DNA from 3 places in the Bordetella genomosp. 13 genome. Region 2 is predicted to be linked to each of the others. Evidence: predicted binding sites of a transcription regulator. Region 2 holds the regulator's gene; each other region holds the start of a gene.
What was found. The regulator LexA, encoded in region 2, represses DNA repair genes until DNA is damaged. The targets are predictions, from matches to a motif close to ACTGTATNNNNATACAGT.
Positions count from the first base shown of each region.

Region 1: a site for LexA is predicted at 7,411-7,428, ahead of CAL15_RS15780 (PA0069 family radical SAM protein). Genes of this name have one in related genera too.
Region 3: a site for LexA is predicted at 5,874-5,891, ahead of imuA (translesion DNA synthesis-associated protein ImuA). Genes of this name have one in related genera too.

Region 1 covers NZ_CP021111.1:3,514,666-3,524,821, reverse strand. Annotated here, with positions in the region: gene CAL15_RS15820 (peroxiredoxin) at 1-89, shown strand, start outside; gene CAL15_RS15815 (sulfate ABC transporter substrate-binding protein) at 271-1,299, shown strand; gene cysT (sulfate ABC transporter permease subunit CysT) at 1,367-2,245, shown strand; gene cysW (sulfate ABC transporter permease subunit CysW) at 2,242-3,153, shown strand; gene CAL15_RS15800 (sulfate/molybdate ABC transporter ATP-binding protein) at 3,150-4,229, shown strand; gene CAL15_RS15795 (phosphoadenylyl-sulfate reductase) at 4,226-4,981, shown strand; gene cysD (sulfate adenylyltransferase subunit CysD) at 5,023-5,931, shown strand; gene CAL15_RS15785 (sulfate adenylyltransferase subunit 1) at 5,958-7,256, shown strand; gene CAL15_RS15780 (PA0069 family radical SAM protein) at 7,435-8,661, shown strand; gene CAL15_RS24435 (hypothetical protein) at 8,788-9,201, shown strand; gene rplS (50S ribosomal protein L19) at 9,391-9,771, shown strand; gene CAL15_RS15765 (CoA pyrophosphatase) at 9,913-10,156, shown strand, end outside.
Region 2 covers NZ_CP021111.1:2,090,272-2,100,427, forward strand. Annotated here, with positions in the region: gene hscB (Fe-S protein assembly co-chaperone HscB) at 1-451, opposite strand, end outside; gene iscA (iron-sulfur cluster assembly protein IscA) at 455-778, opposite strand; gene iscU (Fe-S cluster assembly scaffold IscU) at 781-1,233, opposite strand; gene CAL15_RS09450 (IscS subfamily cysteine desulfurase) at 1,267-2,478, opposite strand; gene iscR (Fe-S cluster assembly transcriptional regulator IscR) at 2,502-3,029, opposite strand; gene CAL15_RS09460 (low molecular weight protein-tyrosine-phosphatase) at 3,258-3,749, opposite strand; gene uvrB (excinuclease ABC subunit UvrB) at 3,999-6,029, opposite strand; gene CAL15_RS09470 (amino acid aminotransferase) at 6,132-7,334, shown strand; gene lexA (transcriptional repressor LexA) at 7,569-8,216, shown strand; gene CAL15_RS09480 (tripartite tricarboxylate transporter substrate-binding protein) at 8,461-9,435, shown strand; gene lon (endopeptidase La) at 9,644-10,156, opposite strand, start outside.
Region 3 covers NZ_CP021111.1:2,904,942-2,915,097, forward strand. Annotated here, with positions in the region: gene CAL15_RS13095 (heavy metal response regulator transcription factor) at 1-11, shown strand, start outside; gene CAL15_RS13100 (porin) at 98-1,252, opposite strand; gene CAL15_RS13105 (DUF4148 domain-containing protein) at 1,779-2,078, shown strand; gene CAL15_RS13110 (DUF4148 domain-containing protein) at 2,297-2,626, opposite strand; gene CAL15_RS13115 (winged helix-turn-helix domain-containing protein) at 2,814-3,530, opposite strand; gene CAL15_RS13120 (DUF4148 domain-containing protein) at 3,841-4,137, opposite strand; gene CAL15_RS13125 (porin) at 4,479-5,630, shown strand; gene imuA (translesion DNA synthesis-associated protein ImuA) at 5,917-6,630, shown strand; gene CAL15_RS13135 (Y-family DNA polymerase) at 6,560-8,005, shown strand; gene CAL15_RS13140 (error-prone DNA polymerase) at 8,012-10,156, shown strand, end outside.

The DNA.
Region 1 (10,156 bases), 1.4 Mb from region 2:
AGGACGAGGCGGTGATCGCCGAGAAATTCCCCAAGGGCTACAAGGCGGTGCGTCCCTACCTGCGCATCACCCCGCAACCCAACAAGTAGCAGCCGCGGCGCATGCCGCGCCTGCCACGACCATGCCGGCCTCGCGCCGGCATTTTTTTGGCCGTCGGCGCGGCATATATCGTCTGGCGATGAACAACCAATAAATCATTAGTTCCGTTCACAAGCGTCGCCGAGCAGACTTGCTTCCAGCTTTTCACAACTTGAAGAAACGGACGGAAGCATGCGACTCAAGAAGCTCGGACTTTTCAGTGCAGTGCTCGCCTTGGCGGCCGCCACGCTGGTCGGCGCGCCCGCCGCCCAGGCGCAGAAGACACAGGCGTTGCTGAACGTCTCGTACGATCCCACGCGGGAGCTCTACCGCGCCATCGATGACGCCTTCATCAAGCAGTACAAGGACAAGGCCGGCGTCACGCTCGCCATCCGTCAGTCGCACGGCGGCTCGGGCAGCCAGGCACGGTCGGTCATCGACGGCCTGGAAGCCGACGTGGTGACGCTGGCGCTGGCCTATGACATCGACGCGATCTCGGCGCGCGGGCTCCTGCCTGCCGACTGGCAGAAGCGCCTGCCGAACAACAGCTCGCCCTACACCTCGACTATCGTGTTCCTGGTGCGCAAGGGCAATCCCAAGCAACTGCGCGACTGGGACGACCTGCTGAAGGACGGCGTGCAGGTCATCACCCCCAACCCCAAAACGTCTGGCGGCGCCCGCTGGAACTATCTGGCGGCCTGGGCCTATGCGCTGGAGAAGAACGGCGGCAGCGAAGAGAAGGCCCGCCAGTTCGTCGGCGATCTGCTCAAGCACGTGCCCGTGCTCGACAGCGGCGCGCGCGGCGCCACCACCACCTTCGTCGAGCGCGGCGTGGGCGACGTGCTGCTGGCGTGGGAGAACGAGGCCTTCCTGGCGCGCGAGGAACTGGGTCCCGACAAGTTCGACATCGTGGTCCCATCGCTGTCCATCCTGGCCGAGCCGCCGGTGGCCGTGGTCGACAAGGTGGTCGACAGGAAAGGCACCCGCGAGGCCGCGCAGGCCTACCTGAGCTACCTTTACACGCCCGAGGCGCAGGAGATCATCGCGCGCAACTTCTACCGTCCCACAGACAAGACCGTTGCCGCCAGACATGAAAACCGCTTTCCCAAGCTGAAGCTCGTCACCATCGACGACCCGATCTTCGGCGGCTGGCAGGCCGCGCAGAAGAAGCACTTCAGCGACGGCGGCACGTTCGACCAGGTCTACAAGCCGCAGCGTTGACAGGCGATACGAAGATGCAGCCATCCGAGGGACGGGCCGCCCCACTGCGCGGCATGAAGGGGCACACATGATTGCGGCGAATCCGGCAGGCGCGCAGGCGCCTGTCCGCCCACGGCGAAACCGGCCCGGCGTGCTGCCGGGTTTCGGTCTTTCGATGGGCTACTCGGTCTTCTATCTTTGCGTGCTGGTGCTGATACCGCTGGCCGCGCTGCCCATGAAAAGCGCCGGACTGGGGTGGGGCGGGTTCTGGGAGACGGTGACTTCGCCCCGCGTGGTGGCCTCGTACCAGCTCACGTTCGGCGCCTCGCTGCTGGCGGCCTTCGTCAACCTGGTGTTCGGCTCCATCGTGGCGTGGGTGCTGGTGCGCTATCGATTCGCCGGCAAGCAGATCATCGACGCGCTGGTCGATCTTCCTTTTGCGCTGCCCACCGCGGTGGCTGGCATTGCCCTGACGGCGCTGTACGCGCAGAACGGCTGGCTGGGCAAGCCGCTGCAGCAATGGTTCGACCTGAAGGTGGCGTTCACGCCGCTGGGCATCGTCATCGCGCTGATCTTCATCGGGCTGCCCTTCGTGGTGCGCACGGTGCAGCCGGTGCTGGAAGACGTGGAACGCGAGCTCGAGGAAGCCGCCGCCAGCCTCGGCGCCGGGCGGTGGCAGACCCTGCGCCGCGTGCTGTTGCCGGCGCTGCTGCCCGCGCTGTCCACGGGATTCGCGCTGGCCTTCGCGCGCGCGGTGGGCGAGTACGGGTCGGTGGTGTTCATCGCGGGCAACATGCCCATGGTGTCCGAGATCACGCCGCTGCTGATCATCGTCAAGCTCGAGCAGTTCGATTACGCCGGCGCGGCCGCCATCGCCACCGTGATGCTCGCCATTTCGTTCGTGCTGCTGCTGTTGATCAATCTTCTGCAGGGTTGGCAGTCGCGACGCGGCGGGAGGGCCCGATGAGCGCCGTGCCGCGTCCGCCCCACCTTACCGAGCCGCGCTGGATCCGCGGGCTGCTGATATCTGTGGCGCTGGGCTTCCTGGCCCTGTTCCTGCTCGTGCCGCTGGCCGCGGTGTTCGCCGAGGCGCTGCGCAAGGGCTGGGACCTGTACCTGGCCGCCATCGTCGAGCCCGACGCGTGGGCCGCCATCAAGCTCACGCTGCTGGTCGCCGCGATCGCCCTGCCGCTCAATCTGCTGTTCGGCGTGGCCGTGGCCTGGGCCGTCACCAGGTTCGAGTTCCGCGGCAAGCAGATACTGGTCACGCTGATCGACCTGCCGTTCTCGGTGTCGCCGGTGGTGGCGGGCATGGTGTTCGTGCTGCTGTTCGGTTCGCAGGGATGGTTCGGCCCATGGCTGCAGGACAACGACCTGAAGATCGTCTATGCGCTGCCTGGCGTGATCCTCGCCACGCTGTTCGTCACGTTTCCGTTCGTCGCGCGCGAACTGATTCCGCTGATGCAGGCGCAAGGCAGCGAGGAAGAGCAGGCCGCCCTGACGCTGGGCGCCAGCGGCTTGCAGATCTTCTGGCGCGTCACGCTGCCCAACATCCGATGGGGCCTGCTGTACGGCGCGATCCTTTGCAACGCGCGGGCCATGGGCGAATTCGGCGCGGTGTCGGTGGTGTCGGGCAAGATCCGCGGATTGACCAACACCATGACCCTGCACGTCGAGATTCTCTACAACGAGTACCAATTCGCGGCGGCATTCGCGGTGGCCTCGCTGCTGGCGCTGCTGGCGCTGGTCACGCTCGTGGCCAAGAACCTGGTGGAGTGGCGCGGTGCGCGGCAGGCGCGCTCTGCTCCTGTCGCCCGGCCTTCCGGCGCATCGCCCGCGGCGTTGCCCGCACGTCTCGAGGAAGCGGCATCATGAGCATCGAAGTCAGGAATCTCCACAAGCAGTTCGGCGCATTCCGCGCCCTGGACGACGTGTCGCTGCACATCGACACCGGCGAACTCGTGGCGCTGCTGGGGCCCTCGGGCTGCGGCAAGACCACGCTGCTGCGCATCATCGCCGGCCTGGAGACGCCGGATACCGGCAGCGTGCTGTTCTCGGGCGAGGACGCGACCGACGTCGACGTGCGCCAGCGCCAGGTCGGCTTCGTGTTCCAGCATTACGCGCTGTTCCGCCACATGACCGTGTTCGAGAACGTCGCGTTCGGCCTGCGCGTGCGGCCGCGCTCGCAACGGCCTTCCGAAGCGCAGATCCGCGCCAAGGTGCACGAGCTGTTGAACCTGGTGCAGCTGGACTGGCTGGCCGACCGTTATCCGGCGCAACTGTCGGGTGGGCAACGCCAGCGCATCGCGCTGGCCCGCGCGCTGGCGGTGGAGCCGCGGGTATTGCTGCTGGACGAGCCGTTCGGCGCGCTGGACGCCAAGGTGCGCAAGGAACTGCGGCGCTGGCTGCGGCGCCTGCACGACGAACTGAACGTCGCCAGCGTGTTCGTCACGCACGACCAGGAAGAGGCGCTGGAAGTGGCCGACCGGGTGGTGCTGATGAACGCCGGGCGGATCGAGCAGGTTGGCACGCCGCGCGAGGTCTGGGAACGTCCCGCCACGCCGTTCGTGCACGGCTTCCTGGGCGATGTGAATACGCTGCACGGCCACGCGGCGCGCGGGCTGTGGCAGGCCGACGGCATCACGCTGGCCGCGCCCGGGCTCGACCAGGACGAGCGCCTGCCGGCCATCGCCTACGTGCGCCCGCACGACATCGACCTGGTGCGCGACGAGGGCGGCGCGTCCGGCGGCATACGCGTGCGGGTAGGGCACGTCTACATGGCCGGACCCAGCGCCTGCCTCGAGCTGCAACGCCTGGACCAGGACGCCATCATCGAGGCCGAGCTGCCCGAGCCCCTGTATCGCGGGCTTGGGCTGAAACAGGGCGACGTGCTGCTCGCGCAGCCGCGCCGGGCCGCGGTGTACGCCTCGCAAACAGGGGCTGCGCGATGAGCGGGCAGTCTTTCGGGCCGACCGAGCAAGCCGCGCCGGCGCTTTCCGCCGCCGTCGCGGCGCGCTGGCGCGCGTTGCAGGACAGCCTGGCCGCGATAGCGGAAAGCCATCCCGATGCCGTCCTGGCTTCGTCGCTGGCCGCAGAAGACATGGTGCTGACCCACGCGATTTTCCGCGGGGGACTACCGCTGCGCGTGTTCACGCTGGACACAGGGCGGCTGCATGCCGAGACCCTGGCCATGCTGCCGCGCATCGAGACGACGTACGGGCGCGCGGTGGACGTGTGGCGGCCCGATGCGCAGGCCGTCGCCGCGCACGTGGCCCGGCACGGCGCCTATGCGTTCTATGAAAGCGTGGAGCTGCGCAAGGCCTGTTGCCAGATCCGCAAGGTCGACCCTCTGCGGCGCGCGCTGGCCGGGCACAGCGCCTGGATCACCGGCCAGCGCCGCGAACAGGCTGCCACGCGCGGCGAGTTGCCCGAGTCCGAGCACGACCCGGTGTTCGGCCTGCACAAGTTCAATCCGCTCGCGGCCTGGACCGGGGACGAGGTCTGGCAACTCATCCGCGTGTTCGACATCCCCTACAACCCGCTGCACGACCAGGGCTATCCGTCGATCGGCTGCGAGCCCTGTACGCGCGCCATCCGCCCCGGCGAGGACGTGCGCGCGGGGCGCTGGTGGTGGGAGTCGTCCGACTCGAAAGAGTGCGGCCTGCATGCGGGCAACCGCGTCATACCGGTGACGGCGCGTTGAGGCGCGGCGCCGGGGCATTCGATACACACTGAGGAAATTCCATGTCCATCGTGACCCATCGCAGCCATCTCGATTGGCTTGAGTCGGAGGCGATCTACATCCTGCGCGAGGTGGCCGCGGAATGCGCGCGCCCCGTGCTGCTGTTCTCGGGCGGCAAGGATTCGGTGGTGCTGCTGCGCCTGGCCGAGAAGGCCTTCCGGCCGGGCCCATTTCCTTTCCCGCTGATGCACGTCGACACCGGCCACAACTTCGACGAGGTGATCGCGTTTCGCGACGCCCGCGCGGCGGAGCTGGGCGAGACGCTGATCGTGCGCAGCGTCGAGGATTCGATCCGCCGCGGCAGTGTGGTGCTGCGCCATGCGAACGATTCGCGCAATGCGGCGCAGGCCGTGACGCTGCTCGAGGCGATCGAGGAATTCGGCTTCGACGCGTGCATCGGCGGCGCGCGCCGCGACGAAGAAAAGGCGCGCGCCAAGGAGCGCATCTTCTCGTTCCGCGACGCGTTCGGGCAGTGGGATCCGAAGGCACAGCGCCCCGAACTGTGGAACATCTTCAACACCCGCGTGCATCCGGGCGAGAACATGCGGGTGTTTCCCATCTCCAACTGGACCGAACTGGACGTGTGGCAGTACATCCAGCGCGAGAGCCTGGCGCTGCCCTCCATTTACTACAGCCACGCGCGGGACGTGGTGCGCCGCAAGGGACTGCTGGTGCCCGTGACGCCGCTGACGCCGCCCGCCGAGGGCGAGACGGTCGAGCGGCTGGCGGTGCGCTTTCGCACGGTGGGCGACATCTCGTGCACCTGCCCGGTGGCATCCGAGGCGGCCGACCCCGCCGCGATCATCGCCGAGACCGCCGTGACCGACATCACCGAGCGCGGCGCCACGCGCATGGACGACCAGACTTCCGAGGCGTCGATGGAACGGCGCAAGCGCGAAGGCTATTTCTGAATGCGGGCAACGCCGCAGAGGGCTGCATGAATACCATCAACGATTCGTTCCTGGGCGGGGCCGACAACGGCGTGCTGCGCCTGATCACCGCCGGCTCGGTGGACGACGGCAAGTCCACGCTGATCGGCCGGCTGCTGTACGACAGCAAGGGTGTGTTCGCCGATCAGCTGGATGCCATCGCGCGCGCCAAGTACAAACGCGTGGCGGGCGACGGCATCGACTTCTCGCTGCTGACCGACGGCCTGGAGGCCGAGCGCGAGCAGGGCATCACTATCGACGTGGCCTACCGCTACTTCTCCACGCCGCTGCGCAAATTCATCATCGCCGACGCGCCGGGGCACGAGCAGTACACGCGCAACATGGTCACGGGCGCGTCCACGGCGGATGCGGCCATCATCCTGATCGACGCCACGCGCGCGGCCGACGGCAATCTGTTGCCGCAGACCAAGCGCCACAGCACGATCGCGCGGCTGCTGGGCATCCGGCACATCGTCGTGGCGGTGAACAAGATGGACCTGGTCGATTGGGACCGCGCCGTGTTCGAGCGCATCCGCCTGTCCTACGCCGAACTCGCGGGCCGCCTCGACCTGCCGGATTTCCACATCCTGCCGCTGTCGGCGCTGAACGGCGACAACGTGGTGAGCGTCTCGGCGCACACGCCGTGGTACCCGGGCCCGCCGCTGCTCGCGCTGCTGGAGACCCTGGCTGTGGCCGATGACGGCCGCGGCCTGCCGCTGCGCCTGCCGGTGCAATGGGTGCTGCGGCATGGCGGCGATCGCGCCGACGATTTCCGCGGCTACGCGGGGCGACTGGCCAGCGGTGTGCTGCGCGTGGGCGATGCCGTGGCCGTGCAGCCCTCCGGGCAGCAGGCGATTGTCAGCCGCGTGCTGCGCGGCGGGCGAGACGTGGACGAGGCGGTGGCCGGCGATTCGGTGGCCGTGGTGCTGGACCGCGACGTGGATGTGTCGCGCGGCGACACGCTGTCGCATCCCGGCGCGCAGGCGCGGACCGCCCGGGAGTTCGAGGCGGAGCTGTGCTGGCTCGATGCGCAGCCGCTCAACCCGGCGCGCCGCTACCTGCTCAAGCATGGCGCCCGGCTGACCTCGGCCAGGATACGCGCCGTGCATACACAGCGCGACATCCACGAACTTCGCGAGATCGCGAACGAGGGCGGCACACTGGCGATGAACGACATCGGCACGGTGTCGCTGCAGACGCGCGAGATGCTCGCGGTGGATGGCTACCACGCTTTGCCGGCCAATGGCGCCTTCATTCTCATTGACGAGGCCACTCACCAGACCGCGGCCGCCGGAATGCTGCGTTGAGCCCTTGTTGTTTTTTGGCAAAACCCAACGCCGGCGCGGGTTTGCAGGCGGTGCCAGCGGCCTTTCGTCCGCTGTGCCGGCGGCGATGCGACGCGGCGGCCGTCTTGGAGTAAATTGAGGCGTCGCCAGAGGCGTTACGGGGCTTGTCAAAAGTACTGTGTTTTTGTACAGTACTTTCATGGCACGCACCGAACAATCTTTTTCCGCCGGTTCTGGGTCCCCGGCTGCCGCCCCCGCCGCCTTGCGCGGTCGGGGTGCGGTTACTAATGTTCGGCATCGTTTCCAGCAAACCGAGCGCCAGGCGTCGGCCGATGCGGTCGACATGTTCGCCGACACCGCCCCGGTCGGGCTGCGCACCGAGGTCAGGGCCGAACAGGCCCGCTCCATTCTTTCCCGCAACGATTCCCCCGACGTTCCTTTCGACGTCGCCATCAACCCCTACCGTGGTTGCGAGCACGGCTGCGTGTATTGCTTCGCCCGGCCTACCCATGCCTACCTGGGATACTCGCCGGGGCTCGACTTCGAAACCAAGCTGGTGGCCAAGGCCAATGCGGTCGACGTGCTGCGTGCCGAACTGTCGCGCCCCGGTTATCGGGTGTCGCCCATCAACCTGGGTTCTGCCACCGACATCTACCAGCCAATCGAGCGCAACTGGCGCCTGACGCGCGGCATTCTGCAATTGCTGCTGGAAACCGGGCATCCCGTCACGCTGGTCACCAAGAACGCGCTGGTCGAGCGCGACATCGACCTGCTGCGTGTCCTGGCCGAGCGCAATCTGGTCATGGCGTTCGTCAGCATCACCACGCTGGATGCCGAAATGGCGCGCACCCTCGAACCGCGCGCTTCCGCCCCGTGGCGCCGGCTGCAGGCCGTGCGCACGTTGGCCCAGGCGGGCGTGCCGGTGGGCGTGCTGGCCTCGCCGCTCATCCCTTTCATCAACGACGAATTCCTCGAAGCCATCCTCGAAGAAGCCGCCAATGCCGGCGCTCGCTTCAGCGGCTACACCGTGGTGCGACTGCCATGGGAAGTGAAAGACGTCTTCGAAGAATGGCTGCAGGCTCATTTTCCCGATCGCGCCCAGCGCGTACTGCACCGCATCGAAGACATGCGTGAAGGCCGCCGCAACGATCCCGAGTTCGGCACGCGCATGCGCGGCACCGGCATCTGGGCTGACCTGCTAAGGCAGCGCTACACGCTTGCGGTGCGCAAGTACGGTCTCAATGCCATGCGGCCGCAGCTTGACTGCAGCCAATTCGTTGCGCCTCAGCCGCCGGCGCGTACGTCCGGCAATAGCGCCTCGCCTAGTGCCGTGCCAGTGCGCTTCCACGAAGGCGGCCGCCGCGTGGCGGCCGCAGCCCTGGCCGTGCAGGCGCAGCGGGCAGGGCAGTTGTCGCTGTTCGACTAACGCTTACCACCGATCTGTTCAACGGACGCCCGCGTCTCGCCGCTTCGTCGTCCAGCCGTTCCGTACGCATACCGACATACCCATCGCCAGTCCTACCAATCTCGCCGCATCGCCCAGGAGCCCGTCATGACCATCGCCACGCTTCCCTCCGTTTCCGCGCCGCTTACCGGCGCCGCAGTGCGCCGACTGTTCCCGGGCTGGGGGCGCCGCTTCGCACGGGCTCAGGCCACGATGCAAGGCGGGGCTTTGGCCGGGATGTCCGAAGCTGCATTCGGCTCGATTCCCGCGCGCAAATGGCCTTTCCCGCCGCAGCAGCCGGCGGCTCAGCTGCCGGTCGATGGCGGCAAGGGGCAGGCGGCGCCCACCCCGGCAGAGGCCAAACGCCCGGCGGCGTCCGATGGCGGCCTGGCCGATGTGCGCAGCCTGTCCACCGTGCAGGCGCTGGGCATGCGCCGCATGGTCATCGACGTGCTGCTGGTGGCTGTGTGGGGCGCCCTGATCCCCGCACTGATGTGGCTGGGCGCGGCAGCCGGGTTCTGACACGACGTGCGTTACCGGCGCTTTTGAAGTAGAATGCCTGGTTTGCCAAATCTCATCCTCTGCTTGCGGCAACAACACGGTGGCAACAACGCGGTGGCAACAACGCGCTGTCACTTCTTCCCGAAGAATCATGCTGGCAAAAATTTCGGGAAAACTCGCGCGCAAAGACATGATGACCAAGGAGTTTTCGTGAATCTCATCGCTATCCTCGAACAGGAAGAAATCCAGCGCCTGACCGGCGGCAAGGCTTTCCCTGACTTCAACCCCGGCGACACCGTCGTGGTCAACGTCAACGTGGTCGAAGGCACGCGCAAGCGCGTCCAGGCCTACGAAGGCGTCGTCATTGCCAAGCGCAATCGTGGCCTGAACTCGTCGTTCATCGTGCGCAAGATCTCGTCCGGCGAAGCCGTCGAGCGTACGTTCCAGCTGTACTCGCCGCAGATCGCTTCCATCGAAGTGAAGCGCCGTGGTGACGTGCGTCGCGCCAAGCTGTACTTCCTGCGCAACCGTTCGGGCAAGTCGGCTCGCATCAAGGAAAAGCTGGTCAGCAAGGCTGCCAAGGCGGCATAAATTGCTCGAGGCCGCATACCGGGCTGTCGTACGCTTTGCGTGCCGGCCCGCTGCGGCCCGCCCGGTGGGCACCAGAGGCACCTTTCGAGGTGCCTCTTCCATTTCTGGCCCCGGTTACTGATTCCGCCCATTCCCTACGGTATGTCGGATACTCCTTCCTCTCGTCCCCGCCGCCCGTTGGTTCGTCCCGGCTTCGATCCGGCCGCCCAGCCCTGGCAGGCGGCCGACCAGGGGCTGCCCGCCATTCCCGCCGAGCGGCTCACCGCCGATGCGCTGCGGCACGCCTGGCAGGCGCAAGCCCCCTGGCAGCTCGATCCCGTGGTGGCAAGCGAATTGCGCTATCCCGGACGCGAGGGCGCGCCGGTGCTGGCCGCCGTGCTGATTC
Region 2 (10,156 bases):
GCACCTTCAGGCCGGCCTGCGCGGTATCGCCGCGCACGTCCAACAGCTCGACCAGCGTGCCGCGCATCTGCGCCCGGGCCTGCTCGAGCTCGCCCCGCAGCTCGGCGGCCGCCGCGGGATCGTCGCGCGCCTCGTCGAGCTTCTCGCGCCATTCCATCTGCTGCATCAGGAAGGCGGGCTCCATGGCCGTGTTGCTTTCCGCCTGCAGGTCGACACCTGCCTGCTCGCACAGATAGCGCGCTCGCAGCAGCGGATCGCGCAGTTGCCGGTACGCCTCGTTGGCGCGCGCCGCCCACTGCATGGCCACTCGCCGCTCGGCCGCGCTGGCCGTGGCGTAGCGGTCAGGGTGCACCTGCGCCGCCACCTCGCGCCAGGCGCGCTCCAGCGCCCCGGCATCCAGCTCGAAACGCGCCGGCAGCCCGAACAGGCTGAAGTGATCGTCCGCCGCCAAGGCCTACACCGTGAACGACTCGCCGCAGCCGCAGGTCGCCTTCTCGTTGGGGTTGCGGAACTTGAAGCCCTCGTTCAGGCCTTCGCGCGCGTAGTCCAGTTCGGTACCGTCGAGGTACGGCAGGCTCTTGGGATCGACGAAGACCTTCACGCCATGGCTTTCGAAGACCTGGTCGTTGCTGTCCGCCTCGTCGACGTACTCGAGCTTGTAGGCCATCCCCGAGCAGCCCGTAGTGCGCACACCCAGGCGCAGGCCGATGCCCTTGCCGCGCTTGGTCAGGTAGCGGCCGATATGGCCGGCCGCTTGCTGGGTCAGGGTAACGGCCATGATCAGTTCGCCGTGGCGGCCATTGCCGTGGCGGCCATTGCAGGCGCGGACTCCGATTCCTGCGCGGGCGCCGAAGCGCCGTGCTTGGTGCGGTAGTCCTGCACCGCCGCCTTGATGGCGTCCTCGGCCAGGATCGAACAGTGGATCTTCACGGGCGGCAGCGCCAGCTCTTCGGCGATCTGCGTGTTGCGGATGCCCATCGCCTCGTCCAGCGTCTTGCCCTTCACCCATTCGGTGACCAGCGAGCTGGAAGCAATGGCAGAACCACAGCCGTAGGTCTTGAAGCGCGCATCCTCGATCACGCCCGAGGGGCCGACCTTGATCTGCAGCTTCATGACGTCGCCACAGGCGGGCGCGCCCACCATGCCCGTACCCACGGAGTCGTCGCCCTTGTCGAACGAGCCCACGTTGCGGGGGTTTTCGTAGTGATCCAGAACCTTGTCGCTATATGCCATGATGTATCTCCAATACTGCTACGCCGGCGCGGCTCAGTGCGCCGCCCACTGCACGGAATTCAAATCGATGCCTTCCTTGGCCATTTCCCACAGCGGCGACATGTCGCGCAGCTTGCCCACCCGGCCCTTGATCAGCTCGACCGTGAAGTCCACCTCTTGCTCGGTGGTGAAACGGCCCAGCGTAAAGCGGATGGAGCTGTGCGCCAGTTCGTCGTTGCGGCCCAGGGCGCGCAGCACGTACGACGGCTCGAGGCTGGCCGACGTGCAGGCAGACCCGCTGGACACGGCCAGTTCCTTGATGGCCATGATCAGGGACTCGCCCTCGACATAGTTGAAGCTGATGTTGAGGTTGTGCGGCACGCGTTGGTCCATGCTGCCGTTCACGTAGACCTCTTCGATCTGGGTCAGGCCCGCATACAGGCGGTCGCGCAGCATGCGGATGCGCTCGTTCTCGGTGCCCATTTCCTCGCGGGCCAGGCGGAAGGCCTCGCCCATGCCGACGATCTGGTGCGTGGCCAGCGTGCCCGAACGGAAGCCGCGTTCGTGGCCGCCGCCGTGCATTTGCGCCTCGATGCGCACGCGCGGCTTGCGGCGCACGTACAGCGCGCCGATGCCCTTGGGACCGTAGCTCTTGTGCGCCGAGAACGACATCAGGTCGACCTTGAGCTTCTGCAGGTCGATCTCGACCTTGCCGGTGGCCTGCGCGGCATCGACGTGGAACACGATGCCCTTTTCGCGGCAGATTTCGCCGATCGTCTCGACGTCCTGGATGACGCCGATCTCGTTGTTGACCATCATCACCGATACCAGGATGGTGTCCGGACGCAGCGCGGCCTTGAACGCATCCAGGCTGATCAGGCCGTCTTCCTGGACGTCGAGGTAAGTGACCTCGAAGCCCTGGCGCTCGAGTTCGCGACAGGTGTCCAGCACCGCCTTGTGCTCGGTCTTGACCGTGATGATGTGCTTGCCGCGCTCGGCGTAGAACTTGGCCGCGCCCTTGATGGCGAGATTGTCCGACTCGGTGGCGCCGGAGGTCCAGACGATTTCGCGCGGGTCGGCGTTGACCAGCTTAGCGACTTCCTCGCGGGCCTTTTCGACGGCGTCCTCGGCCGCCCAGCCGAACGCGTGGCTGCGCGACGCGGGATTGCCGAACTGTTCATACAGCCAGGGAATCATCTTGTCGACCACGCGCGGGTCGACGGGCGTGGTCGCCGAATAATCGAGATAGATCGGACGAGAGGTCATGTGTGCAACTCCTGCTTTCGTTCTTATACGGCGGCGTTCGCCTCGACCGCCGCGGCCGGCTGGCCGCCACCCACGCGGTTGACGCGCACCGAGCATTCCTGCGCCTGGTTGGCGGCCTCTTGCAGCTGGCGTACGCGCTGCTGGTCCACCAGGTCTTGCAGGGAAACGGAATCGAGGTAGTCCACCATCTTGCGATTCAAGGTGGCCCAGAGTTCGTGCGTCATGCACTTGCCGGGGCGGCCGTCGTTGCCGCTGGTGCAGTCGCGCTTGCCGCCACAGCTGGTGGCGTCCAGCGGCTCGTCCACCGCGAAGATGATGTCGGCCACCGTGACGTTGCGCGCCAGGCGGGCCAGGGAATAGCCGCCGCCGGGGCCGCGCACGCTGTCCACGAGTTCATGGCGGCGCAGCTTGCCGAACAGCTGCTCCAGGTAGGACAGCGAGATGTTTTGGCGCTGACTGATGGCCGCGAGCGTGACCGGACCGCTGTGCTGCCGCATCGCCAGATCGATCATGGCCGTTACGGCGAAACGCCCTTTGGTAGTTAGCCGCATGGTGGTTTCCTGTGTATCCGTAAAATCGCCCGAAGTTTTATTTCAGGCGGCCCAATACTTGAGTAATTGCCTCAAGTATAGCAAATTCCCGAGTAATTTGCTAGGCCACTAGGGCGGAAAAAACCGCGCCTGGGCGCGGTATGGGAAAACAGCTGGGGACTATGCCCGCGGACCGAACGGAGGCAGGCGCCGCCTGCCCGCACTATGCCGCGCGGAGGGCCCCGCCGATCAGGCTGCCTGATACTGGGTAGCGCGTTTGCGCACCAGTTCGAGCACGCCCTGACAGGCGTCTTCCAGGTAGTCGAGCACCTTGCCGAAGCCCTCGGGGCCGCCGTAATACGGATCCGGCACCGTGGCTTCCTCGAATTCGTTCGCGAAGCGCATCAGCAGCATCAGCTTGTGCTGATAAGCCTTGGGGCATTGCTGCTGGAGAGCGGACAGGTTGTCCCAGTCCATGGCCAGGATAAGGTCGAACTCGCGGAAGTCATCCGCGGTAACCTGACGGGCCTCGCAATGGGTGATGTCATAGCCGCGCTTGCGGGCTGCAGCCAGTGCCCGGGCATCGGGGGCCTCGCCGAGGTGGAAAGCGTGGGTTCCGGCGGAGTCGATCCGCACGACATCAGCCAACCCGGCGTCGTTCACCAGGTGGCGAAACACACCCTCTGCGCTCGGCGAGCGACAGATATTGCCCATGCAAACGAAAAGTACCTTGGTCATCATGGGGTCAAGTGTGCGGGAAAACCCGGAATATAGCAAGCGTTTTTTGCATTTCGGTTATATCGTTACGCGTCATTTAAAACGTCAATTTCTTCAGTTGAATCAACCAATTAGACGCCATGACAGGAACGTGACAAGGGCCCTGACAGCCATTTGAAAGGCATAATGGCGGCGGCCTTCGGAAACGGCCCGCCGAGGCATTCCGCACCCCGTATCTGTAACGACGCGGCGGTCTTGCCGTGGACCAAAGGTCTACACCGCCCCATCCATCAGCACCCGCTTCTTCAGCGCGTTCAACGCATCCCGGGCCGCGGCCGCCTGCTCGAATTCGAGGTTGCGAGCGTGGTCCATCATCTGCTTTTCCAGGCGCTTGATCTCGCGGGCCATCGCCTTCTCGTCGGTCAGCGCTTCGGCCGGCACGGCGGCTTCCAGCGTGTCGTGGCTGGCCGGCGCCACCACCCCGTCGATCAGTTCGCGCACGGCCTTGCTGACGCCGCGCGCGGTAATGCCGTGCTCCTGGTTGTGCTGCAGCTGCTTGGTTCGGCGCCGCTCGGTCTCGTCCATGGCGCGCCGCATCGAGTCCGTGATGCGGTCCGCGTACAGGATGGCGTGGCCATTCAGGTTGCGCGCGGCCCGGCCGATGGTCTGTATCAGGCTGCGCTCGGAACGCAGGAAGCCCTCTTTGTCGGCATCAAGGATCGCCACCAGCGAGACCTCGGGAATGTCCAACCCCTCGCGCAGCAGGTTGATGCCGACCAGCACGTCGAAGGTGCCCAGCCGCAGGTCGCGGATGATCTCCACGCGCTCGACCGTGTCAATGTCCGAGTGCAGGTAGCGCACCTTGACGCCATGCTCGGTGAGAAAGTCGGTCAGGTCTTCGGCCATGCGCTTGGTCAGCGTGGTCACCAGCACCCGGTCGCCCGCCGCGATGCGTTGCTTCAGTTCCCCCAGCAGGTCGTCGACCTGGGTGCGCGCCGGCCGCACCTCGACCACCGGGTCGACCAGGCCGGTGGGCCGCACTACCTGCTCGACCACGTTGTCGGCGTGCTCTTGTTCATAGGCGGCCGGCGTGGCCGATACGAAGGTGCACTGGCGCATGCGCGCCTCGAACTCTTCGAGCCGCAGCGGACGGTTGTCCAGCGCCGACGGCAGGCGAAACCCGTACTGCACCAGCGTTTCCTTGCGGGCGCGGTCGCCGCGGTACATACCGCCCAGTTGGCCGATGGTGACATGGCTTTCGTCGATGAACATCAGCGCGTCGGCCGGCAGATAGTCTATGAGGGTCGGCGGTGGCTCGCCTGGCGCCGCGCCGGACAGATGGCGCGAGTAGTTCTCGATGCCCTTGCAGAAGCCCAGTTCCTGCAGCATCTCGAGATCGAAGCGCGTGCGCTGCTCGAGCCGCTGCGCCTCGACCAGCTTGCCGTCGGAGGTGAGCTGCTTCAGGCGCTCGCGCAACTCTTCCTTGATGGTTTCGATGGCCCTGAGCACCGTCTCGCGGGGCGTGACGTAATGCGAACCCGGGTATACGGTGAAGCGCGGCAGCTTCTGGCGCACCCGGCCGGTAAGAGGATCGAAGAGCTCCAGCGTCTCGACCTCGTCGTCGAACAACGTCATGCGCAGCGCCAGCTCGGGGCTTTCCGCCGGAAAGATGTCCACCGTCTCGCCGCGCACGCGGAACGTGCCCCGCGTGAACTCGGCATCGTTGCGCGTGTACTGCATGGCCACCAGGCGCGCCAGGATCTCGCGGCGCGAGATGCGGTCGCCGGCCCGCAGGATCAGCACCATGGCATGGTAATCGCCGGGATTGCCGATACCGTAGATGCACGAGACCGTGCCCACGATGACGGTGTCGCGCCGCTCCAGCAGACTTTTGGTGGCGGACAGCCGCATCTGCTCGATGTGCTCGTTGATCGACGAGTCTTTCTCGATGAAGAGGTCGCGCGTCGGCACATAGGCTTCGGGCTGGTAGTAGTCGTAGTACGAGACGAAGTACTCGACCGCATTGCGCGGGAAGAACTCGCGCATCTCGGCGTACAGCTGCGCCGCCAGCGTCTTGTTGGGCGCCAGCACGAGCGCCGGCCGTCCCAGCCGCGCGATGACGTTGGCCATGGTGTAGGTCTTGCCCGAGCCCGTGACGCCCAGCAGCGTCTGGTACATCAGGCCGTCCTGCACCCCCTGCACCAGGCCCTCGATGGCCGTGGGCTGGTCCCCCGCGGGGGGATAGGGCTGGTACAGGTGAAAGGGGCTGCCGGGGTAGTCGACGTATCCGGAATCGGGCGGCATGCTAGACTTTTTCCAAGATGTCTGTATGAAGACATTCTGTCGGGGTAAACCCCCCATTATCCACAGCACCCGGTAGTGCGTCCACCCACCGATTCAACGCCCATGAGCAACCTCTTCGCTTCCGTCGAACTCGCGCCGCGCGATCCCATTCTTGGCCTGAATGAGCAGTACAACGCCGATACCCGCCCCGGCAAAGTCAACCTGGGCGTGGGCGTTTACTACGACGACGAAGGGCGCATTCCCCTGCTGGGCGCCGTCCGCAAAGCCGAAGTGGCGCGCATCGAGGCGGCCGCGGCGCGCGGCTACCTGCCCATCGAAGGCATCGCGGGCTACAACAAGGGCGCGCAGGCGCTGCTGCTGGGCGCCGACTCGCCGCTGGCCGCGGCCGGCCGCGTCCTCACCACCCAGGCGCTGGGCGGCACCGGCGCGCTGAAGGTCGGCGCCGACTTCCTGCGCCAACTGCTGCCGCAGTCCAAGGTGCTGATCAGCGATCCCAGCTGGGAAAACCACCGTGCGCTGTTCGAGCGCGCCGGCTTTCCGGTGGGCACCTACAGCTACTACGACGCCTCCACGCACGGCCTGAACTTCGACGGCATGCTGGCCGACCTGAAGGCCGCCGCGCCACAGACCATCGTGGTGCTGCACGCGTGCTGCCACAACCCCACGGGCGTCGATCCCACGCCCGAGCAATGGAAGCAGATCGCCGACGTGGTCAAGGCTGGCAATCTGGTCCCGTTCCTGGACATCGCCTACCAGGGCTTCGGCGCGGGCCTGAAGGAAGATGCCGCGGTGGTGCGCCTGTTCGCCGACCTGGACATCACCATGCTGGTCAGCTCGTCGTTCTCGAAGTCGTTCTCGCTGTACGGCGAACGCGTGGGCGCCCTGACCGTGGTCGCTGGCGACAAGGACGAGGCCGCGCGCGTGCTCAGCCAGCTCAAGCGCACCATCCGCACCAACTACTCCAATCCTCCCACCCATGGCGGCACGGTCGTGTCCACGGTCCTGAACACGCCCGAGCTGTTCGCGATGTGGGAACAGGAACTGGCCGGCATGCGCGACCGCATCCGCCTGATGCGCCAGCAACTGGTGGACAAGATCAAGGCGCATGGCGCCACGCAGGACTTCAGTTTCGTGCTGCGCCAGCGCGGCATGTTCTCGTACTCGGGTCTCACGGCCCAGCAGGTCGATCGCCTGCGCGAAGAGCACGCCATCTACGCGATCAGCACGGGCCGCATCTGCGTGGCCGCGCTGAACAGCCGCAACATCGACACGGTCGCTGCCGCCATCGCTGCCGTCATCAAGTAAGGCGGCCGGCATTGCGCTGCGAAACGGGGCCTGCGGGCCCCGTTTTCGTGTGCGGTGTCATGGCAGCTTCGGCAGCGCAGTCATTCGCCCGGACGCAACGTCGAGACGCGCACCGCCGCGGATTTGTGTTGAAACAAACCGCGCCCTGGCGCGCCTTGCAATTTTCTGCTGCGTCCCCCAGAATGGCGCTGTATATACATACAGTCCGCGTCCAGCGCTACCCGGATCATCGCCATGGCCACGAAACTCACGGAACGCCAACAGCAAATTCTCGACCTCATTCGCCAGACGGTCGCGCGCACCGGCTTTCCGCCCACCCGCGCCGAGATCGCCCAGGCGCTGGGCTTTCGCTCGCCTAACGCTGCCGAAGACCACCTGAAGGCCCTGGCGCGCAAGGGCGCCATCGAGCTCACGGCGGGCGCCTCGCGCGGCATTCGTCTCAAGGCGGCCGACGAAACCGTCGCGGCGCCCTCTGCCGTCACGACGCTCGCCCACCTGCTGCTGCCCCTGGTCGGCCGCGTGGCGGCGGGTAGTCCCATGCTGGCCGCCGAGCACGTCGAGCGCGAAGTCGGCGTGGACCCCGCCCTGTTCGATCAGGCGCCCGATTATCTGCTCAAGGTGCGCGGCATGAGCATGCGCGATGCCGGCATTCTCGAAGGCGACCTGCTGGCCGTCAAAAAGGCCTCCGAAGCTCGCAATGGCCAGATCGTGGTGGCTCGCATCGACGACGATGTCACCGTCAAGCGGCTGCAGCGCGCCAATGGCCGCATCGAGCTGCTGCCCGAAAACCCCGACTTCTCCCCCATCATTGTCGAGCCCGGGCAAGACTTCGCGCTCGAAGGCGTCGCCGTCGGCCTGATCCGCACCCACGCCCTGCACTGATCGCGCCAACCCGCCATGCATCCATGATGAAGGCGGCGCACCCGGCCAACTGAAAGCCCTCGACGCGGCGCCGCCCGTCGAGGGCTTCTTGCATGCGCCGCCCGGTGCCGCACATGATCCGGCCCGTGCCTGCGCCTATGTTTATTGCGTTTTTGTCTTTGGCCCGCCACCGGCCACTCGATAAGATCGCCGGTTCGCCGCCCACCGCGCGCGTGGCAGCAAACCTTACATCCAGGACTCAGCAATGAAGTTTCCCTTTCGTTTTTCCCGCCTGAAACTGGCGGGCGCCATCGCCGCCCTGCTCGCGGGCATGGCCGGCACGGCGCACGCCGAGCGTGTCATCCGCATCATCGTGCCGTACGGCCCGGGCGCCACGCAGGACGCCGTGGCCCGTACGTTCAGCAATGAACTGGGGCAGGAACTGAAAGCCACGGTGGTGGTGGAGAATCGCGCCGGCGCGGGCGGCAGCCTGGGCACGGCACAGGTTGCCCGAGCCACGCCCGATGGCAACACGCTGGTACTGGCCGCCGCCAGCCATCACCTGGCCGGCCATCTATACGCCAAGCTGCCATACGATCCCGTGGCGGACTTCGTCGGCGTATCGTATGTGGGCACCACGGGCTATGTGGTGGGCGTGTCCGCGCCGTCCGGCATCGACAGTCTGAACACCCTCATCGAACGCGCTCGCGCACAGCCGGGCAAACTGAACTACGCCTCCGCCGGCAACGGCAGCGCATCGCACCTTGCCACGGCGCTGTTGGCCGCGCAGGCCGGCCTGACGCTGCAACACATTCCCACCAAATCCACCGGCGACGCCGTCACCGAACTGCTGGCCGGCCGTGTGGAAGTGGTGACGGGCGCCACCGTAGGCATGCTGGCCTATCGCAACGACCCGCGCGTCAAGCTGCTGGCCTACTCCGGCCAGCAGCGCTCGCAGTTCCTGCCCGACCTGCCCACCGTGGCCGAGGCCGGCTTGCCTGGCTACGTGTTCGATTCGTGGCTGGGCCTGCTGGCGCCGGCCGGCACGCCGTCCGCGGAGGTGGAACGCATCAACGCCGCAGTGGAAAAAGTGCTGAAGGATCCGGCCGTGCAGAAGCGGCTGGCCGGCCTCGGCGTGGAAGCCGGCTCGCTGCCGGCCGCCCGCTTCCAGGCCTTGCTGAAGGACGACTGGAAGAAGGCAGGCGAGGTGGTGAAAGCCGCCGGCGCGCGCATCGAGTGATCAGTGCCCATGTGCGCACGGGCCCGTTTCCAATGCTGACCCAAGCGCCGGCTCATGTGCAGCCGGGCCAGCGCATTCCCATATTGGCCGGTTTCAAGAGCAACGAGCGGTTCGTATTGCACGGCTAGCAAGCGGCAGCACGAACAAGAAAGGGGCGCAATCCTTGCGGACTGCGCCCCTTTTCACACCGCTGGAGGCTGGGCCTCTTTCAGTGCTTGATCAGCGTGTCGCTGGAGCTCGACGGCTCGACGGGCTTGGCCACCATGGATTCCTTGACGGCCTCTTCTTCCGCCAGCGGTTCGGGCAGGCGCTCCAGCGCCAGCTCGAGCACCTTGTCGATCCAGCGGACCGGCACGATCTCGAGGAAGTTCTTGACATTGTCCGGAATGTCGGCCAAGTCCTTCACGTTTTCCTCGGGGATCAGCACCGTCTTGATGCCGCCGCGGTGGGCCGCCAGCAACTTTTCCTTCAGGCCGCCAATGGGCAGGACTTCGCCGCGCAGCGTGATCTCGCCGGTCATGGCGACGTCGGCGCGCACCGGGATGCCCGACAGCGCGGAGACCATCGCCGTGGTGATGGCGATACCGGCCGACGGACCATCCTTGGGCGTGGCGCCCTCGGGCACGTGCACGTGCATGTCGTGCTTCTCGAACACGCTGTCGGCAAAGCCCAGGCGCCGAGCACGCGAACGCACCACGGTGCGGGCCGCTTCGACCGATTC
Region 3 (10,156 bases), 810 kb from region 2:
AACCAGACTGAATGCGAGGAGATTTTTTTGATGCGAAAGCCGGAATGTACATCTCATGCGCCTTCCGGCTTTCGGGTATCACGCAGTCATTGGCGCATTAGAACGCGTGTCGGATGCCCACGGTGGCTTCCGTCGCCTTCACGTCATCCATGAACGCGTAGTTCTTGGAATACTGGCCCAACGCATAAAGGCTCGTGCGCTTGGACATGGCGTAGCTGTAGCCAAGCGAGAACGTATTCGTGGTCGAGTCTCCACCCGTCAGCGAATTGTTGTTGGGGTCGACACGTTGCCACGAGCCGAATATCGTGCCCGCCTTGCCTAGCGGCGCGGACAGGCCCAACAAGTACGAATTGGCGCTAAAGCCATCGACGAACGACGTCGACGGCACACCCCGGAACGAGCCGATCGCCGCACCATTCGGCAGGCTCTTGCCGGCAAACCAGCCATCGTTGATGCGCTCGTAGGCCAGCGCCAGCTTCACCACTTCGAAATCGTACGAACCGCCGACCGTAAACGAACGAGGCGTGGTCGCCTTTTGTGCGCTTGAGAGCTTGCCCGAGGGATTAAGTTGGTCGTAGGCGAAGAAAGCCACCAGCGGGCCGTTGGCGTAGTTCACGCCCGCAGTGATGGCACGGGTGTTTTCTGCCGTGGCGAAGCCGGTCTGCGCAGTGTTGCGGTCGTCGGCGTTAAAGGAATAGCCCGCCGAGACTTGGAAGCCCGCGAAGCGCGCGCTTTCAAACAAGGCTAGGTTGTCATAACGCACGAAGTTGGCGGCGCTGAAGCCCAGGCCGGCGCCGGTGTTCAGTTGAGTGAAGCCGCCAAACTGCGGACCGAACATTGAAACATACAGACGGCTGGCCACGTTGTACTGACGACCGATGGTGAAGTCACCCCAGGCCTTGCTGCCCAGTCCGACGGTTGCTTCCCGACCGAACAGACGCCCGTTCTGCAGCGAATTGCCGTTGTTGCTGTCGAAGCCCGATTCCATGCGGAAGCTGGCGTACAGACCATCGCCAAGATCCTCTTTGCCGCGCAGGCCCCATCGCGAGCCCGCTGTGTTGCCGGTGGTGCTGCCAATGCGGCTAGCGTCGAACGACGAGCGCGCGCCCGTGGCAGGGTTCGTTACCGAACCGTCGACGTTGGCGTAGCCGATGCCGGTGTCGATCAGGCCATACAGAGTGACCGAAGTCTCCGCTTGTGCGGCGGTGGAAAAGGCGGCCACGGATGCGGCCAGCAGGATCGCTTTTTTCAAGATGTGCTCCTTTGCACAAAGTCAGACTGGAGTGCCAGGCCGATAGTCGAAGCGGGCGTAGGGGGTCGCTGCGTAGCCAAGAAAAATGACAGCCCGTACGTCCATCGGCATGAGCCAAGGCAAGTGTGTGCAGGGGCAATCGACAGGAATCGAACGTGGGAATTACAAATATGTTCGTCCGCTGTCATCAATGGTTTTTTTGCGGGCGGAGGCAACGCGCCAAGCCTATGTTTTTCAATCGAATGATCGGACCTGAGCACCGTGCCTGTCCTTGCTCGAAAAGAATCTTGAGACGAGCGATGAGGCACTTCCCTGTCGCAATATCACCACATCTGACATGTGTTTTCAGTCCTATCCCGCCCCGGGAGCGGCGATATCAAAATGCTGACGAAAACGTAATCTCGCAGTGGGTATTTGGTCGAGGGTGCGTCGCTAGAATGTTTTCACGTTCTGATGAATCAGTGATCGACGTACCCAACGATCCGCAACGTTCGAGATGTGCGGATCAGTCCAGAAGGAGCGACCAATGAAGACACCCGTGAAATTCCTCTGCGCTACGCTGGCTTTTGCCGCGGTAGCTACCGTCAACGCAGCCACGACTTCGCAGCAGCCATCGGACAGCCGTACGTACCAGCCTCGCGAACTTTCCCGTGCCGAAGTCAAGGCGGATCTGGCCGTGTGGCGACGCGCAGGCATGGACAAGTTCTGGCAAAAGAGCACCACGCCCGACTTCTACAGCCGCGAGTACCGCACCGCCGAAGCCGAGTACCGTCGCATGCGCAACGGCCCCGAATACCAACAGGAACTGCAACGTCTGACGCAGTAATCCGACGGTCCTGAGTGACCTCCTCCACCGCGAAGGGAAGAGGTCCTTCTTCACGCATACCACTTCGGTGGTATGCGTTTTTTTTTTCGTCGACTCTCTGTGGCTGGAACGTGCTTGCCTGCCAACCCGCTGCGCTGCGTGACCGATGAAAAAAGCCCGCGTCGTGCGGGCTAATTCAAAGATGACTTTGCAAGCAGGCGTGTCGCGCTATTGATGCGTCATGCTCCGCCGGCGTAAATCTCAGCCAGTCGAGCGCGTTCCTTCGGCGTGACCGTGTCACGCTCAACTCGCACCTGCTCGCGCGTCTTCTCGGATTTCAACAACCAGAAGGGTTCGGCTTGTGCACGATAGGAGTAGAACCAGGTTTGCTTGTTGGCCTTGGCGGCCTGCAACTCCTGGCGCACCGTCTCGGAGCTCTTGCCGGCCTTGTCCTCTATATGGATCTCGTAGCCGGCTTCGGTGTTCGTGGGATGCCAGGTTTCTGCCTGTGCGGCCCAAGCCGCACTAGTAGCAACAGTCAACAGAATGGCGCTGGGAAAGTACTTCATGTCGATGACCTCGATCGTGGGGTTGAGCGCACGAAGGCGCATGAACGTACTTTAATGACGTGCTTTCGACAGTTCCCAGTCTCTGAGATTACGTTTTCGTAAGGCGTTTTTGGCTGCGCCTATCTTGGTCTCTTGCCGGTGTGGGATGTCAGTTTTTTGGCGTGCAGCCAGATCGAGGAAAAGCGCTTCAGTGGGCAAACAAACGCGATTCAGGTACGGGGCCGCGATCCTCCAACACATAGCCCATTCCGCGCACCGTGTGCAGCAGCCGCCGCGGAAATGGATCATCTACCTTGCTGCGCAGTCTCCTGATCGCTACCTCGACCACATTGGTGTTGCTCTTGAACTTCATGTCCCATACTTGCTCAGCCAACACCAGCCGAGACAGCACCTCGCCACGCTTTCGCATCATCAAAGCCAGCAAGCTGTACTCCTTCGCGGTCAGGTCGATGCGTTTGCGGTTTCTGGAGACACGGCGGCGAAAGAGGTCCAGCTCGAGATCCGCCACCTTGAGCAACCCGCTTTCTTCGCTGTTGGCACGATGCCGCAAATTCCGGCGGCCAAGCGCGAACACTCTGGCCAGCAATTCCGACAGGGAAAGGGGTTTGAGCAGGTAGTCATCCGCACCTTCACGCAAACTGCGAACCCGCACATCGATTCGCGCGTCCCGGCTCAGCATCATGATGAAGAGATTGTCGTGGCGGCGTAGCTGGGACAGCAGCTCGAACGTGTTCATGTCCGGCAACGCGGAGTCAATTAGAACGAGATCGAATGGAGCCCCTCGTACGCGCTGCAGGCCCCCGACCCCGTCGCGGGCGATATCGATCACGTGGCCGTCCTGCTGCAAGGCCTGGCCGACGTATGCCGAGAAAGCGTGGTCGTCATCGATGATCAGAATTTTCACTGCGGATACTGCCTATCTCGAGCCAGGAAGCGTTCGATTCCCTTGGGAAACGGATTGCGGACCCCTTCAGTTGGTCGCCATGCCACGGCCGCACGACCTATTGCTATTTGCGTTGAACTTTAATGTCGTGACGTCGACAATCCACGAACAGCACGATTACACAACCGTAAGGTTCGTCATGCCCACCGCATCGCGCCCGGGCAATGCGCACATATGAGATGCAAACGACAAGGCGGATGGCCGCAATCCCGCCATCCGCCTTATTGCACTGCTTTCGATCGACCGGTCTAAAGCACGCCGGCCATGCTGCTTATTGAGCACTACGCTCGCGCAATGCTTCCTGATACTCGGCGCCGTGGCGCATCTGCAGGTACTTTCGATAAGCGGCACGATACTCGGTGCTATAGATGTCGGGCGTGCTCTCGCCCACCCAGAATTCCTCCATTCCCGCGCGCTTCCAAACGTCCAGGTCCGCTTGGACTTCGGCACGAGTCAACTCACGCGTGTCGGGGAGATTCGTTGCTGCGGAGGAAGTTAATGCCATGGCGTTGCCAGCTGCGAAGCAGGCGGCCAGGATGATGGCGTATCGGATCTTGGGGATGTTCATGGTGGCCTCTCAAAGAGAATGAGTTGAGTCTGACCCCTCGTCCGCTGCACAACCGCATCGAGTCGAAGGGCATGGGAACCAGTCTAAAGAGTCGACCACGGCAATTCGCGAACGGTGGAATTACGTTTCGGCAAGCTGGCGTAGCCCGCGTTGCCGAGGCGTAAGCGTGTGTAGCCTGCGCGCGACAACAGGCAGTTGAATCCGTGGCGGCAGACAGCCTTTTCTAACGGTGGACTTTCTCGTTGATTACATCTGCGTCATGAAACACGGAATGCGGCGTTCCTTCACAGGCGATGCAATGCGGTCTTGATGAAATGCCGCCACTTCACACGAAGTCCCCGATGGCTCTTTCCTGCCATCGATTGGGGAAGATCAATTCTGGAGTTTTCATGAAGAAAAGTGTTGTGGTTGCCGCGATCATCACCGCTACCTCGGGCGCAGCCTACGCCGAATCATCCGTCACGATGTATGGGCTGGTCGACGGTGGCGTGGGATATACCCAATTCAAGAGCGACGATGCTAAGAGTTCGCGCTTCGGAGCATGGGATGGCGGCCAGTCGAGCAGCCGTTGGGGCCTGCGCGGCACCGAAGACCTGGGAGATGGCTTGAAGGCGATCTTTACCCTTGAAGGCGGCTACAGCCTGACGAACGGGACACAGAGCCAGAGCGGCCGCCTGTTTGGTCGCGAAGCCGTAGTTGGCTTGAGATCGGCGTCCTTGGGAGAAGTGACGCTGGGCCGCCAGGGCAACATCGCCTACCGCTGGCTGGCCGGCGTAGTCACGCCGTTCGGCAACAACTACAACCAGTCCCGCGCTGCCGGCACATTCAGTCCCGCCGAGGTCCGCTACGACAACCAAGTGCAATACTTGAGCCCCAGCTTCTCGGGCTTCCAGGTGGGCGTGGGCTACTCGTTCAACGCTGACGGCGACCAGCGGTTCAAACAGGACGGCGGGCAAGATCCCAACACGCGCGCCCTGACTACCGGCCTGCGCTACACCAACGGCCCCCTGAAAGCCGTGCTGACCTACGACCAGAGCAAGGATGCCGAGACCGCCACGGGTGTGAAGGCGAAGTCCTGGAACCTAGCTGGCAGCTACGATTTCGAAGTGCTCGAAGTGAATCTGGGCTTCGGCATCACTGATGACGGCTGGTTCGGCACGCCGTCGCAACTACGCAATTCGGAAATGGGCTTTGGCAGCATCCGCGCCTTCAACGATGGCTTTCGCGCGTATTCGTACGGCGTGGGCATGAGCGTCAAGGCAGGCTCGGGCGGCAAGGTACTGGCCGGCTGGGGCATGGTCGATCCGCGTGATGGCGGCACCGGATATGCCGGCCGCGACCTGAAGTCCCAGCACATCTTCAGCCTGGCTTACACCTACAAGCTGTCGGCCCGCACCAATCTGTACGCGCAAGGCGCCTATGGCCGCAACATCGCCTTTGTGTCGGGCAACAAGACGCAATCCATCGGCGTTGGTCTGCGTCACAGCTTCTAAGCTGACTGCGCCAAGTGGACGGGCACAGGGTGTGCCCGTCCGGCAAGGATGCGTGCACGCCAGATCAACTTCACTTTGGCAAGAACTTCAACTCATCTGCGCGGATAGAAGATCCGTGCCGGGCCTTTTGCCTAGCTGATGGGCAATTCCTGAGCAGGCCAACCGCTATACGACGCGTTCGACGTGCACCCACACTAGAGACGCTGACCTTCTCGCCACAGGTTATGAGGGACGCCCTGAAATACTGTATATTTGTACAGTACATTGAATTCTTGAGCGTCCCCCCATGGTTGCTACCGATTGTTTGGCGCCGGAGCATATCCATCCCGCCCTATGGCGTGCCTCCCAGCTGTCGCGAGCACCGGGACGGTATGCGCCTACTGGCATACCAGCCCTCTCAGACCAGTTGCCTGGCGGAGGCTGGCCGCGGGGCAACGTGGTCGAATTCATGGTGCAGCAGCCCGGCATCGGAGAGCTGCAGCTGCTGCGTGAGGCACTAGCCGCACCCGACAAGCGGCCCATCATTCTCGCCCGGCCACCACACATGCCGCAGGCGGCAGCTTGGGCGGGCTGGGGTACGGATCCTTCGCGGATCGTATGGCTGCGTCCTGAACGCAACGCCGATGCACTTTGGGCGGCCGAGCAAGCGGTGCGGAGCGGCTGTTTCGCATGCGTCATCCTTTGGCAGGATGCCGTGCGCAGCGCCACTGTTCGGCGGCTGCAGCTCGCCGCGCAAGCAGCTGATGCCCTCTTCATCCTTGTGCGCCCGATGGTGGCGGCCGAGCAAGCATCCGCGGCTCCACTGCGCCTGGCGTTAGCGCCAGCACCAGGCGGCGTATCCGTGCGTGTCCTCAAGCGCCGAGGTGCCACATTGGACGCGCCAATCTTTGTTCCCCTGTATCAGATGCGCCGTCGCGCGGTAGATCATCATGCGAGTTTGGATCGTCGTGCACCTGACGCACGCAATCCTCGACGGCCTGTGTCCACGCTGGCGAACTGAACCAGCTGCTGTGCTGGACGCTGGGCAGGTGCTGGCCTGCTCTCCGTTAGCAGCGCAGGCCGGCGTCCGACCGGGGCAACGTGCCGGCGGCGTGTCGGCGCTCTGCCCGACCGCGTCACTTCGCTCCTATGATGCCGTTCTGCATTCGCAGTACGTGCAGGACGCCGCGCTCGGATTTCTTCAGTACACCCCCGAAGTGGCGCTATTGCCGTCCGACACAGTAGCGCTCGAGGTCAGCGCCAGCCTGCAGCTGTTCGGCGGCATTCGGGCGCTCTGCAGACGAGTGGCCGCAACAGCGCGAGGCATGGGCATGGCAGCACGCCTTGGCGTCGGCCCGACCGCCTGCGGCGCCTGGCTGCTGGCAACCGCGCCGGCTCGGCAGCCCCGAGTGCTGACTCTCCCTACCCTGGCCCGTCGGCTGGATAGGGTGCCCTGCTCTCGTATGCCGGAAGCAGAGCGTCACCTCGAGTGGCTGACCGGTATCGGCTGCAGCGACCTCGGTGCACTGCGACGCCTACCGCGCGGGGCACTCCAGCGGCGTACGCATGCGGCGCTCCTCCAAGCCTTGGACCGCGCTTATGGCGAAGGCCCGGAACTGCATACATGGATCGAGGCGCCGCCGGTGTTCGCAGGACGCATCGAGCTGGACGAGAACATCGAGCATGCGCCTGACGTCCTGGCCATCGCACAACGCTTGGTGGAACAGTTATGCGGATGGCTGGCGGCCGCGCATCTCGCAGCGACTCGCGTGAACCTGACGATCGAGCACGAATTGGGGCGGCACGCATGCGCTCCTACCGTGCTGGACGTGCGCCTGGCCAGCCCCGCATGGATCCCAAGCCGCATGCTGCCCCTGATGGCAGAGCAACTGAACCGCCTAACACTGGCTGCGCCGGCACGCGCGATTGCGCTTCAGGCGGCACAGCTCGAGCCCCTTGCTCCCGTACCTACCGACCTGTTTCCTGAAGCCGGCGGGAGCGCCGCGGACCGCGACCACGTCATGGCATTGCTGGTCGCACGCCTCGGCCGCGACCACGTACTCCATGCACATCCCGTGGCGGACCATCGGCCGGATATAGCCAATCGGTGGGTGCCCGTCGACGAGGTGGCATCGTCGCACGTCTACGCCGTCGGCGCAGTGCGCCCCAGCTGGCTCCTACAAAAACCCATCGCTCTTCTGACGCGTGGCCACCGCCCGTACTACGGCGCCCCGCTGCAGATTGTCCAGGGACCCGAACGCATCGAGGACGGATGGTGGAATGGCCTCACTGTCCGAGACTACTTTGTGGCGGAAGCTCCAGATGGCAGCCGGTATTGGCTATACCAGGACCGCGACGATCCGAGCGGTTGGTTCTTGCATGGGCTATTTGGGTAGAGAACCATGGAAGCGATTCTGCCTCCATATGCGGAGCTCCAGTGCATCACCAATTATTCTTTTCTGCGCGGCGCATCACATCCTGAAGAGCTCGTCGCGCGCGCGATCGAGCTGGGCTATTCCGCACTGGCCATCACCGACGAGTGCTCCGTGGCAGGCGTAGTGCGCGCGCACTTAGAAGCCAAGAAGCGCAGCTTTCCACTGTTGATAGGATCCAGCTTCGTGCTGCGCAACGCCGACGGCACGCCGGCAGTACAACTGTCCGCCCTGGCGCAGACACGTCAAGGCTACGGGAACTTGTGCGAGCTGATTACGCTCGCACGGAGCCGTGCTCCCAAGGGCCAGTACCGTGCAATGCCGTCCGACCTTGATCGGCCCACCGATGCTGCATACGCTCACCTCCAAGGCCTGCCCGAGTGCGTGGTGCTGCTGACACCCGAGTACGGTGCCCCGCTCGAGCGACTAATCGCGCAGGCAGAATGGGCCGCGTCAACCTTTGCCGGCCGCTGCTGGATGGCGCTGACATTGCTGCACCGGGCCCAGGACGACGTGCATCGCGCCCATGTGATGGAAGCGGCGAGCTTCTGCAATCTTCCTGTCGTGGCCACCGGCCAAGTGGAAATGCATGTGAGGTCCCGCAAGCCGCTGCATGACACGCTGACTGCTACGCGATTGCGCACGACGATCGAGGCGTGTGGCTTTGAGCGTGCACCGAACGCAGAGCATCATCTGCGTGCTCGTTTGCGCCTGGCCAATCTGTATCCACGCGAGCTGCTCGAACAAACGTTGGAGGTCGCCACTCAATGTCCCTTCAGCCTGGACGAGCTGCGATACGAGTATCCCGACGAGGTCTGTCCCGCGGGCAGAACACCCGCGGAGTACCTCCGTGAGCAGACCTACATCGGTGCGAAGCGACGGTTTCGTGGCGGCATTCCAACTAACGTCCAGGAGCAGATTGAGCACGAGCTGACGTTGATCGAAGAGTTGCGATACGAGCCCTATTTCTTGACTGTGTACGACCTAGTGATGTTCGCGCGCCAGCGCGGCATCCTATGCCAAGGACGTGGCTCGGCCGCCAATTCTGCCGTTTGCTATAGCCTGGGCATCACCGAAGTAGATCCTGCACGAGGAAATTGCCTTTTCGAGCGCTTCATCAGCCGCGAACGTGCCGAACCGCCCGACATCGACGTAGACTTCGAACATCACCGGCGCGAAGAGGTCATCCAATACATCTACGAGAAATATGACCGAAGCCGCGCCGCACTAACCGCCGTGGTCACTACGTACCGGACGAAAAGCGCGCTCCGGGATGCAGGGCGCGCCCTAGCAATGGACCCGCTGCTGGTCGATGCAGTGGCCAAGTCCCATCAATACTGGGATGGCCGCGCGAACATGGCGGCACGCCTCGCAGAATGCGGTCTCGATCCAACGTCTCCCGCAGCTCAGCAATGGATCATCCTAGCGGAGAGCCTGCTCGGATTTCCTCGGCATCTTTCTCAACATCCTGGTGGCTTCGTCATCTCCCGCGGCCCTCTTCGCCGCCTGGTGCCCATTGAACCCGCCGCCATGGAAAACCGAAGCATCGTCCAATGGGACAAGGATGACCTGGACGCCCTAGGCTTGCTGAAGATTGACATCTTGGCACTCGGAATGCTTTCGGTAATTCGCCGTGCCCTTGACCTGGTCAGTGCGCAGAGAGGCGAAGTGTTTGAGCTCCAGGATATTCCTGCAGAGGATGAAGCCACCTACGACATGATTTGCGCGGCTGATACCGTCGGAACGTTCCAAATCGAATCGCGAGCTCAGATGAGCATGCTGCCACGGCTGCGTCCGCGCGTCTTCTACGATCTAGTCATCCAGGTCGCAATCGTGAGACCCGGGCCAATCCAGGGCGGCATGGTCCACCCATACCTTCGTCGTCGCCAAGGGCTCGAGCCGGTGACATATCCGAGCGATGATGTCCGCGTAGCACTAGAACGCACATTGGGAGTTCCCATCTTCCAGGAACAGGTGATGCAAGTCGCCATGCGAGCAGCCGGGTTCTCTGCCGGCGAAGCTGACGAGCTCCGTCGTTCCATGGCGGCGTGGAAAAGGAAAGGTGGGCTGGACAAGTTCTACCGCAAGATCGTCGACGGCATGACGGCACGCGGC